One region of the Martelella sp. AMO21009 genome, then DNA from elsewhere that is predicted to be linked to it. Evidence: predicted binding sites of a transcription regulator. Region 1 holds the regulator's gene; each other region holds the start of a gene.
The links. Region 1 encodes PhoB, which activates phosphate uptake and scavenging genes when phosphate is short. Its sites were predicted from a motif close to TGTCATNNANCTGTCAT; they were not measured.

Region 1 (3,280 bases):
ACGGCGAGGACATCTACACCTCCGGCATCGACGTGGTGGAACTGCGCGCCCGCGTCGGCATGGTGTTCCAGAACCCCAACCCGTTTCCGAAATCGATCTACGAGAATGTCGCCTATGGCCCGCGCATCCATGGTCTGGCCCGCCACCGTTCGGATTTCGACCGGATCGTCGAGACCAGCCTGCAGAAGGCCGGCCTGTTCAACGAGGTCAAGGACCGCCTGCACGAGCCCGGCACCAGCCTTTCCGGCGGCCAGCAGCAGCGGCTCTGCATCGCCCGCGCCATTGCTGTCAGCCCCGAAGTGATCCTGATGGACGAACCGTGCTCGGCGCTCGACCCGATCGCGACCGCGCGCGTGGAAGAGCTGATCAGCGAGCTGAAGCAGAACTACACCATCGTGATGGTGACCCATTCGATGCAGCAGGCCGCCCGCGTTTCCGAACGCACGGCGATGTTCCACCTCGGCTACATGGTCGAGGAGGACGACACCGACACGATTTTCACCAATCCCGCGGACCAGCGGACCCAGGACTACATCATGGGCCGGTTCGGTTAAGGAGACGCACAGATGGCACACTCGCATATCATATCGGCCTTCGACGAGGAGCTGAAATATCTCCAGCGCCGGATCTCCGAAATGGGCGGCATGGCGGAAGAGATGGTCTCGCAATCCGTCGTGGCGCTGGTCAACACCGATACCGAGCTCGCCGAAAAGGTGATCGCCGAGGATCTGGCGCTGGACGATGCCGAGCGCGAGGTCGGCGAAAAGGCGATCGTCACCATCGCGCGGCGCCAGCCGGTGGCGGCGGACCTGCGCGAAATCATGGGCGCGATCCGGATCGCCGCCGATCTCGAGCGCGTCGGCGACATGGCCAAGAACACCGCCAAGCGGGTGATTTCGGTGCAGGGCACCGGCGTGCCGCGCAAGCTCGCTCACGGCATCGAGCACCTGTCGGAACTGGCGCTGCTCCAGCTCAAGGAAGTGCTCGACGCCTACACCTCGCGCCAGGCCGACAAGGCCAACTCGATCCGCGAGCGCGACGAGGAGATCGACGCGATCTACACCTCGCTGTTCCGCGAGCTTCTGACCTACATGATGGAAGATCCGCGCAACATCACCACCTGCACGCATCTTCTGTTCTGCGCCAAGAACATCGAGCGCATCGGCGACCACGCCACCAATATTGCTGAAATGATCTACTACATCGCCACCGGCTCGCAGCCGCAGGGAGAACGCCCGAAGGACGACATGTCGCCCTCGGTCGGCTCCGGCGAAAGCAAGTCCTGAAACCATTTGACAGAGGCACGAGATGGTTCCGAAGATTGCAGTTGTCGAAGATGAAGAAGCGCTGAGCGTTCTGCTGCGCTACAACCTTGAATCGGAAGGCTATGAAGTCGAGACGATCGCCCGCGGCGACGAGGCCGAACTGAGGCTCCAGGAACGGGTGCCGGACCTTCTTCTGCTCGACTGGATGCTGCCCGGCGTCTCCGGCATCGAGCTCTGCCGCCGGCTCAGGATGCGGCCGGAAACCGAGCGCCTGCCGATCATCATGCTGACGGCGCGCGGCGAGGAAAGCGAGAAGGTTCGCGGCCTTGCGATCGGCGCCGACGACTATGTCGTCAAGCCGTTCTCGACGCCGGAACTGATGGCGCGCGTCAAGGCGATCCTGCGCCGGGCCCGGCCGGAAGTGCTCTCCAGCGTCTTGAAATGCGGCGATATCGAGCTTGACCGCGAGACCCACCGCGTCCATCGCAAGGCCAAGGAAGTTCGCCTCGGGCCGACCGAGTTCCGGCTGCTCGAATTCCTGATGACCTCGCCCGGCCGGGTGTTCTCGCGCTCCCAGCTTCTCGATGGCGTCTGGGGCCACGACATCTATGTCGACGAACGCACCGTCGACGTCCATGTCGGCCGGCTGCGCAAGGCGCTCAACTTCTCGCAGATGCCCGACGTGATCCGCACCGTGCGCGGGGCCGGCTATTCGATGGAAGTGTGAGGGGCCGCATGGCCCCTGCTACTTCGCCCTTTGAGATGAGATCGTACGCCGGAACATCCATTGAATCGAAGTCCGGTCAATCCCGTGCCTTCGACGTTCGGGATCAGCGGACTTCGAAACCGCGGTAATTGTCGTCGCGGATGGCGTTCATTTCGGTCATGTAATTGCCCATGCCGCCCATATACCACATCGAGGTGCGGGGCTTGCCGGGAATGTTGGCGCCGTTGATCCAGCTATCGGTAACCTCGAACAGCGTGCCGGCCATGCCTTCCTGGCACACCCGCACCCAGTCGTCCTGGGCCTTTTTGCTGGTCTCGATGATGCCGTTGCCCTGTTCGGCCTTTTCGATCAGGGTGCACAGGAAGTCGACCTGCCATTCATGCACCAGCGGCTGGCTGGTGAAGGGGCTGAACGGGCCGAACACCATCAGAAGGTTCGGAAAACCGGCGATCGACATGCCGGCATAGGCGCGCGGGCCTTCCTTCCAGGCGTCCTTCAGGCGCACGCCGTCGCGGCCGATCGTGTCGATCTTCAGATAGTTGCCGGTCATCGCGTCGAAGCCGGTCGCCATGATCACCACGTCGAGTTCCAGCTCCCTGCCGCCGACGATCAGCCCGTTTTCGGCGTAGCGCTCGATCGGCTCGGCCTTGACGTCGTGGAGGGTGACATTGTCGCGATTATAGGTCTCGTAGTAATTGTCGGCGGCCAGCGGACGCTTGGCGTAATAGTCGCGCGGGGTCAGCTTGCGGGCGGTCTCCGGATCCTTGACGATGGCGTCGATCTTCGACTTGATGAAATCGGTCGCCGTCTTGTTGGCTTCGGCGGTCACCGGAATATCGGAGAAGGTTTCGAGCAGGAAGCTGAAGCCGTTGCCCTTCTGCCACGCCTTCTCATAGACCCGGCGGCGCTCTTCCTCATCCACCTCGAGCGCGGACACGGTGCTTTCGTCGAAGCCGAAAACCGCAGCCGTGCTCAGCGCCCAGTCGCGGAAGCCATGCGGATCGGCCTTGATCTTCTCGCGCGTTTCGGCCGGGAAGGGGCCGATGCCGAGCGGCACCACCCATTGCGCGGTCCGCTGCAGCACATGCAGATGGCCGACCTTGTCGGCGAGCGCGGTGATGATCTGGATGCCGGTCGAGCCGGTGCCGACCACGCCCACGCGCTTGCCTTCCAGATCGGGCGCGGTGTCCGGCCATTTCGAGGCGAGCAGGACCTCGCCTTTGAACTTGTCCTGGTCGGGAAATTGCGGGGCATAGGAGGAGGAGAGAAGCCCCACGGCCTCGATCAC
Region 2 (3,280 bases), on a different contig from region 1:
GGCCACGGCGCGGTGGAATGGGCGGTGGCCTGGTATGGCGGCGACCCGAACGTCCATTCCTACTGTAACACCATCCCCACGCCCGAAGGCGGCACGCATGAGGCGGGCCTGCGCCAGGCGCTGATGCGGGGGCTGAAGAACTACGCCGAGATGATCGGCAACAAGCGCGGCGCGCAGATCACCACCGACGATGTGATGATTTCGGCCGTCGGCATGCTCTCGGTGTTCATCCGCGAGCCAGAATTCGTCGGCCAGACCAAGGACAGGCTGGCCACCGTCGAGGCCCAGAGGATCGTCGAGAACGCGTTGCGCGACCCCTTCGACCTTTACCTTTCTGCCAACCCGGCAGAGGCGGAAAAACTGCTCGACTGGGTCATCGAACGCTCCGAGGAGCGGCTGCGCCGCCGCAAGGAGCGCGAGGTCAACCGCAAGACCGCGGTGAAAAAACTGCGCCTGCCCGGTAAGCTCGCCGACTGTTCGCAGAATACCGCCGCAGGCGCGGAACTGTTTCTGGTCGAGGGCGATTCGGCCGGCGGCTCGGCCAAGCAGGCGCGCAACCGCGCCAATCAGGCGATCCTGCCGCTTCGGGGCAAGATCCTGAACGTGGCGAGCGCCGGGCGCGACAAGTTCACCTCCAACCAGTTGCTTGCCGACCTGATCCAGGCGCTCGGCTGCGGCACGCGGACGAAATACCGCGAGGAAGACCTGCGCTATGAGCGCATCGTGATCATGACCGATGCGGACGTCGACGGCGCGCACATCGCCTCGCTGCTGATCACCTTCTTCTATACCGAGATGCCGGAGCTGATCCGCCAGGGCCACCTCTATCTGGCCGTCCCCCCGCTCTACAAGCTTTCCCAGGGCGGCAAGACGGCCTATGCGCGCGACGACGCCCACCGCGAAGAGCTGATGAAGTCGGTGTTCACCGGCCGTGGCAAGGTCGAAATCAGCCGCTTCAAGGGGCTTGGCGAAATGCTGCCGGCCCAGCTCAAGGAAACCACCATGGACCCGAAGAAGCGCACGCTTCTGCGTGTCGATATCGACGACGTCGATTTCGAAGGCACCAAGGCTGCGGTGGAAGACCTGATGGGCACCAAGGCGGAAGCCCGCTTCCGCTTCATCCAGGAAAACGCGGCGTTCGCGGAGAACCTGGATATCTGACGGCGAGCGCCGGCCCGGAGACGTTCTCACGGGGCCGGTGTCATACGCCTGATAACGAGCGAGGGCACTACCTCAATGACGGTCACTCCCGCCGTCTCACACGAGGTGCTGCCATGAAATCCCTGCTTTCCGCCACTACCCTTATCGCCATACTCGCCGCCGGCGCCCATGCCGCCGAGATCGGCAAGACAATTGCCGTCGACTGCCCGATCAACGACTGCGACAGCCCCATCAGCCTGACATTCGCCGGTGAATTCGCGATCGACACCGGGACCTTGATCGACGGCGTCGAATTCGGCGGCATTTCCGGGATCGACTACGATGCCGCAACCGGCCGCTACATCGCGATCTCCGACGACCGTTCCCAGAAGGCTCCGGCCCGGTTCTACGAACTCGATATCGAATCAGGCGCCAACGGCATCGACGATGTCTCGGTCGTGAAGACCGTGACGCTGAAGGACGAGAACGGATCGCCCTTTGCGGAAAAGACCGTCGATCCGGAACAGATCCGCCTGTTCGGCGAAAATCTGATCTGGTCGAGCGAGGGCGACGGCAAGGCGATGATCGCGCCGTTCGTGCGCGTCACGTCGACCGATGGCAATTTCGTGCGCGAATTCGCCCTGCCCGACGGCTTTGCGCCGAGCGAGGACCATGCCACCGGCATCCGCAACAATAACGCTTTCGAGAGCATCGCGCTGCTGCCCGCCGGCGACGTGCTGGTGGCCAATGAGGCAGCCCTCTATCAGGACGGCCCCGCCTCGACGCTCACCACCGCAAGCCCCGCCCGGATCGTGCGTTACGATGCCGAAAGCGGCGAACCGACGGCGCAGTATGTCTACATGATCGACCCTATTCCCCATGCGCCGGTCGACGGCGGCGCGTGGAACGACAACGGCCTCTCCGACATGATGCCGCTCGACGACACCCGCCTTCTGATTTCCGAGCGCAGCTTCGCCGAAAACCGCGGCTTCACCATCCGGATCTTCATGATCGACCTCGACGGCGCGACCGATGTTTCGGCGATCGCCTCGCTTGCCGACACCGACGAGACCATCGTGCCGGTTGCCAAGACCCAGATCCTCGATCTCGGCGCCATCGGCATCGAGCCCGACAATATCGAGGCGATGACGATCGGCCGGGCGGAAGACGGAACGCCGCTCCTGCTGCTGGCCTCCGACAACAATTTCAATGCCGACCAGAAGACCCAGTTTCTGGCCTTCAGGATCGAAAGCCTGCCCGGCGTCAGCCGCTGAGACGGTGCTGGTCGGATCGATAAGGCGGGCCCGCATCCTCGTGAAACGCGGGCCCGCACGTGATGGTGAAAGGCTGGCGTTAAGGTTAATTATATCTTTAATAAACATGGCGTTACGAAGGAAACTCAAACCGTGGTACCAACGACTTAAACCGGTTTCTCCGCAAACGCCAAAATTGAGCCGGTTTCCGCGCTTGTCGGGCATGGATACGCTCTCTATAGTCTGTGCCTGACAAAAAAGAAAAGCTCTGTGAAACAATGACTTCGCGCCGAAACTTCATCATCGCCTCTGCTGCCGGTCTGGCCGGCGCAACCGGTCTTGCCAGGGCCGAGAGCCGACCGGGAACGATCACCCGCAATCTGCCCGGCGTCGCGCTGGAGGCTGAGCCCGTCGGCCGCGATGGTTTCGCGCTGGCGCTCGGCGGCGGCGCGGCCAAGGCCTTTGCCCATATCCCCTACCTCCAGAGCCTTGATGAACTCGGCATCAGACCCAAACAGATGACCGGCACGTCGATGGGCTCGATCATCGGCGCGCTCTACGCCAGCGGCATGACCGGCACCGAAATCCGCGAATATGGCGTGGACCTGCTGACCCAGCGCCAGTCGCTGCTGAAGCGCCTGCTGATCGATACCGGCGATACCTGGGGCTCGCTGTTCAACCTGTTCCGTCCGGCGGTGATCGAGCCGGAGATCCTGTTCGCGGCGCTGCTGCCTGCGGACCTGCCCGCCGATTTCGCCGGGCTGGAGATACCGCTCGCGATCGTCGCGACCGATTTCTACGAACAGAACGAATATGTGATGCGCGAGGGGCCGCTGCTGTCGGCGATCGCCGCGTCCTCCGCCCTGCCCGTTCTGCTGACGCCGGTC
Region 3 (3,280 bases), on a different contig from region 1:
GCGTGTCTGAGGCATTGCGGATCGCCGTTGCGGAAGCCTGCGTTCCGCTGCCCAAAACGGTATAGGCTTCAGCTGCTGCGGAAACTGATCCCGCACCTTTCACAGTGGCTTGAGCCACACCGCCGACACTTTGGTTATCAATCGCAATAGCTGTGGAGATCTCAAGCGAAGTCGCGGTGGACGAAAGCGTTGCGTTGTCGACAATGGTTTCGACGCCGCCGTCCCCGGCCTTGTTGGAAATACCGGTAGAAAGAGCAAGATCAAGAGCGTTGGTGGCCGATGCGCTGACATCGGCACCGTCCGACAAGGACACATAGCCCATACTGGAGGCGCCGGAGGTTTCGACGCTGATCGCGGTTGCCTTGTGAAGACCCGGATTGCTGATGTCTATATTGACGCTGTTGGAGGCCGTGATCTGACTTGCGCCATCGACCACGACAGAGCCGGTATTGCCGACGCCGCTACCCGTCAGGCGTACGCCAAAGGCATTGTTTCCGCCGATGCTGACGGACGAACCGCCGGTGATCGTCGCCGCCATTTCAGAACCGTCGGCATTGCCGTTCACGATCACGGCGTTGGTGCCTGGGGTCAGGGCCGAGCCGATGCTTACCGTCGTGCCGTCAAGTTTGACCGTACCCATATGATCGGCCGTGCCGCCTGGCGCGAGCGTGACGACAATATTGGCTGTCGCAAGGAGCCCGCCCCGCACCTCGCCGCCGGAAAAGTTGGCGGCGACCGCGCCGTCGCCTTGCAGCACAACCGGCCAGTAAATCCTGTTGTAGCTGTCGGCGTTGAGGGTAAGCGCATTGCCGCCGCTCGACGTGAGCCTCACGCCAGTGAAGCTAAAATTATACCAAGCATCGCCGATTTTCATGCCGGGATCATTGAGCGTAACAGTCGCACCCTGCAGGTAATTATAGGTGATGCCGACCGGCTTATTGCCGGTACAATCGATCACCGCATTGGCACCGCCAGCCGATCCACACTCATTCGCCGCAAATGCAGTCGAAGCCCCCGTGCCAAAATAAGCCGCACCTGACGAAAGCGCCAGCATGCTGAGCGCTATCACCGATGCGGTTGCGCGCGGCGCGTAGCTCGCTGCCTTGCCCGCGACCTTGGTCATGCGCCCGCCGCGCAGGTTCTCTCTCGACAATGTCATGTAGCCCCCCATTAAAGCTAATAAGCTGATTCCTGATTTAGCGAGATGACATTAAGCGCACAGAAATACAAGCAGATTCGATAGCAGTCGCTAACATTTAAGGACGTGGCGCATCATGCAAACTTGCGTTGAGCACGTACGTATGCGCCATGTGCCTTAAAGCGATGGATTTTCCGGAAGCGACACGTTTCACTAACCCGGACGGATCGATCTTCTGATTAAGGGGAAAAAGGGGCCGTGTATCGCCTGAACGTACCCAATGATGTGCCGAACGTCCCGAAATGGTATTCGCATCATTGAAGTGCGGCCTGCATCAAAGGCCGGCGAACCCTGCAGCCCGGCCTAGCCAGATTTTGCCCAAGCCGGGCATGCCGCCAAGCGTCAAGCGCAGTCCAGATGAAAGGCAACCGCAGAATAAATCCGTACCTTGACCTTTTATGACAGTTTTATGACAGTTATTTGAATATTAAATAACAGCACACCGGTAAATTTCGGGAATTATGAAATTTTTACAACAATATATGCTTACATGACTTTCGTTGTTATAGCACTCCCGTTTTCAACCAAACCTCAAAAGGGCTATCTGATGAAAATCGGAAATTTTTCCAAGGGCGCTAAGGTTGCTGCCGTTGCCGTCGCCATGGCCGTCTCCGGCACTTTCGCTCACGCCGCCGACACGTCGCTGACCGGCTCGGGCGCCTCCTTCCCCTTCCCGCTCTATTCGGCCTGGTTTAAGGATTTTGGCCAGAAGACCGGTATCGAAGTCAACTACCAGGCCAAGGGCTCCGGCGGCGGTATCGAAGACTTCACCAACCGCGTTGTCGATTTCGCAGCCTCCGATGCTGCCATGAATGACGAAGAAATCGCCAAGGTCGACGGCGGCGTTGTTCTCCTGCCGATGACGGCCGGTGAAGTTGTTCTCGCCTACAATCTCGAAGGCGTTTCCGAGCTGAAGCTGCCGCGCGACGTCTACCCGAAGATCTTCCTCGGCGAAATCACCAAGTGGAACGACGAAGCGATCGCCGCCGCGAATGAAGGCGTCGAGCTTCCCGACGAAGACATCACCGTTGTCGTTCGTTCGGACTCGTCGGGCACCAACTTCAACTTCACCAACCATCTTTCGGCAATCTCGTCCGATTTCGAAAGCACGGTCGGCGGCGGCAAGACCGTTCCGTGGCCGAAGGCTTCGAACTTCGTCGCCGCTCCGGGCAACCAGGGCATCACCGCCACGGTCAAGCAGACCCCCGGCGCGATCGGCTACATCGAGTATGGCTACGCCCAGCAGACCAACACGCCTTACGCCATGCTGGAAAACCAGGCCGGCAACTTCGTGAAGGCTGGTCCGGAAGCCGGTAGCGCCGCGCTCGCTTCGGCCGAACTCGACGAAAACAACGTCGCCTTCATCACCGACCCGAAGGGCGAGCAGGCTTACCCGATCGCCACCTTCACCTGGATGCTGTTCTACAAGGACGGCCAGGACGCCGACACCGTTGCGGCTCTGAAGGAAATGATCAACTACGGCCTGACCACCGGCCAGACCATGGCCGACAAGCTGGGCTACATCCCGCTGCCGGAAAACATCATCGAAATCAACAAGAAGTCGATGGAAGAAATCGGCGGCTGATTTCGGCCTGATCAAGCTTTCGCCGGGGCGTAACGTGTTTGCGCCCCGGCTTTCGTCCGATTGCAGCACCGCGCAAGAATTGTGACGCTCGTTATTTGTCAGATCGCGGCCACCCGATCGCCGCCAGCAGGAGCCCGTTGATGGCCCATACATCGAAATCCGCCCCGCCAAGCGACGGCAGCGTTTCGCGCCCGCCGACCGCTTTCGAGTACGGTTACGACAAATCCTTCCGCTTTTTGACATTTCTGGCAGGCCTGCTGATCGTCGTCTTGCTGGCCTATATTTTCTGGAAGATCGGCGGCCAGGCAGCGCCCGCCATGCGCCAATACGGGTTGAGCTTCCTGACGACCGTCGAGTGGAACCCCAACACCAATGAATACGGCATTCTCGCGGAAATCTGGGGCACGCTCTACTCGTCGTTTCTGGCATTGATCTTCGGCGGCGGCCTCGGCATCGCGGTCGCGATCTTTCTGACTCAGGGCTTTCTCAATGCCCGT

Region 2: V6766_RS12795 (esterase-like activity of phytase family protein) is a predicted target of PhoB. The motif match lies at 1,200-1,216, and genes of this name have one in related genera.
Region 3: pstS (phosphate ABC transporter substrate-binding protein PstS) is a predicted target of PhoB. The motif match lies at 1,597-1,613, and genes of this name have one in related genera.

The regions. Positions count from the first base shown of each region.
Region 1 is NZ_JBAKFR010000002.1:227,856-231,135, reverse strand. Features, by position in the region: gene pstB (phosphate ABC transporter ATP-binding protein PstB) at 1-554, shown strand, start outside; gene phoU (phosphate signaling complex protein PhoU) at 567-1,286, shown strand; gene phoB (phosphate regulon transcriptional regulator PhoB) at 1,309-1,992, shown strand; gene V6766_RS03310 (flavin-containing monooxygenase) at 2,096-3,280, opposite strand, start outside.
Region 2 is NZ_JBAKFR010000009.1:130,376-133,655, reverse strand. Features, by position in the region: gene parE (DNA topoisomerase IV subunit B) at 1-1,161, shown strand, start outside; gene V6766_RS12795 (esterase-like activity of phytase family protein) at 1,275-2,414, shown strand; gene V6766_RS12790 (patatin-like phospholipase family protein) at 2,672-3,280, shown strand, end outside.
Region 3 is NZ_JBAKFR010000014.1:69,597-72,876, forward strand. Features, by position in the region: gene V6766_RS15605 (autotransporter outer membrane beta-barrel domain-containing protein) at 1-1,159, opposite strand, end outside; gene pstS (phosphate ABC transporter substrate-binding protein PstS) at 1,746-2,783, shown strand; gene pstC (phosphate ABC transporter permease subunit PstC) at 2,924-3,280, shown strand, end outside.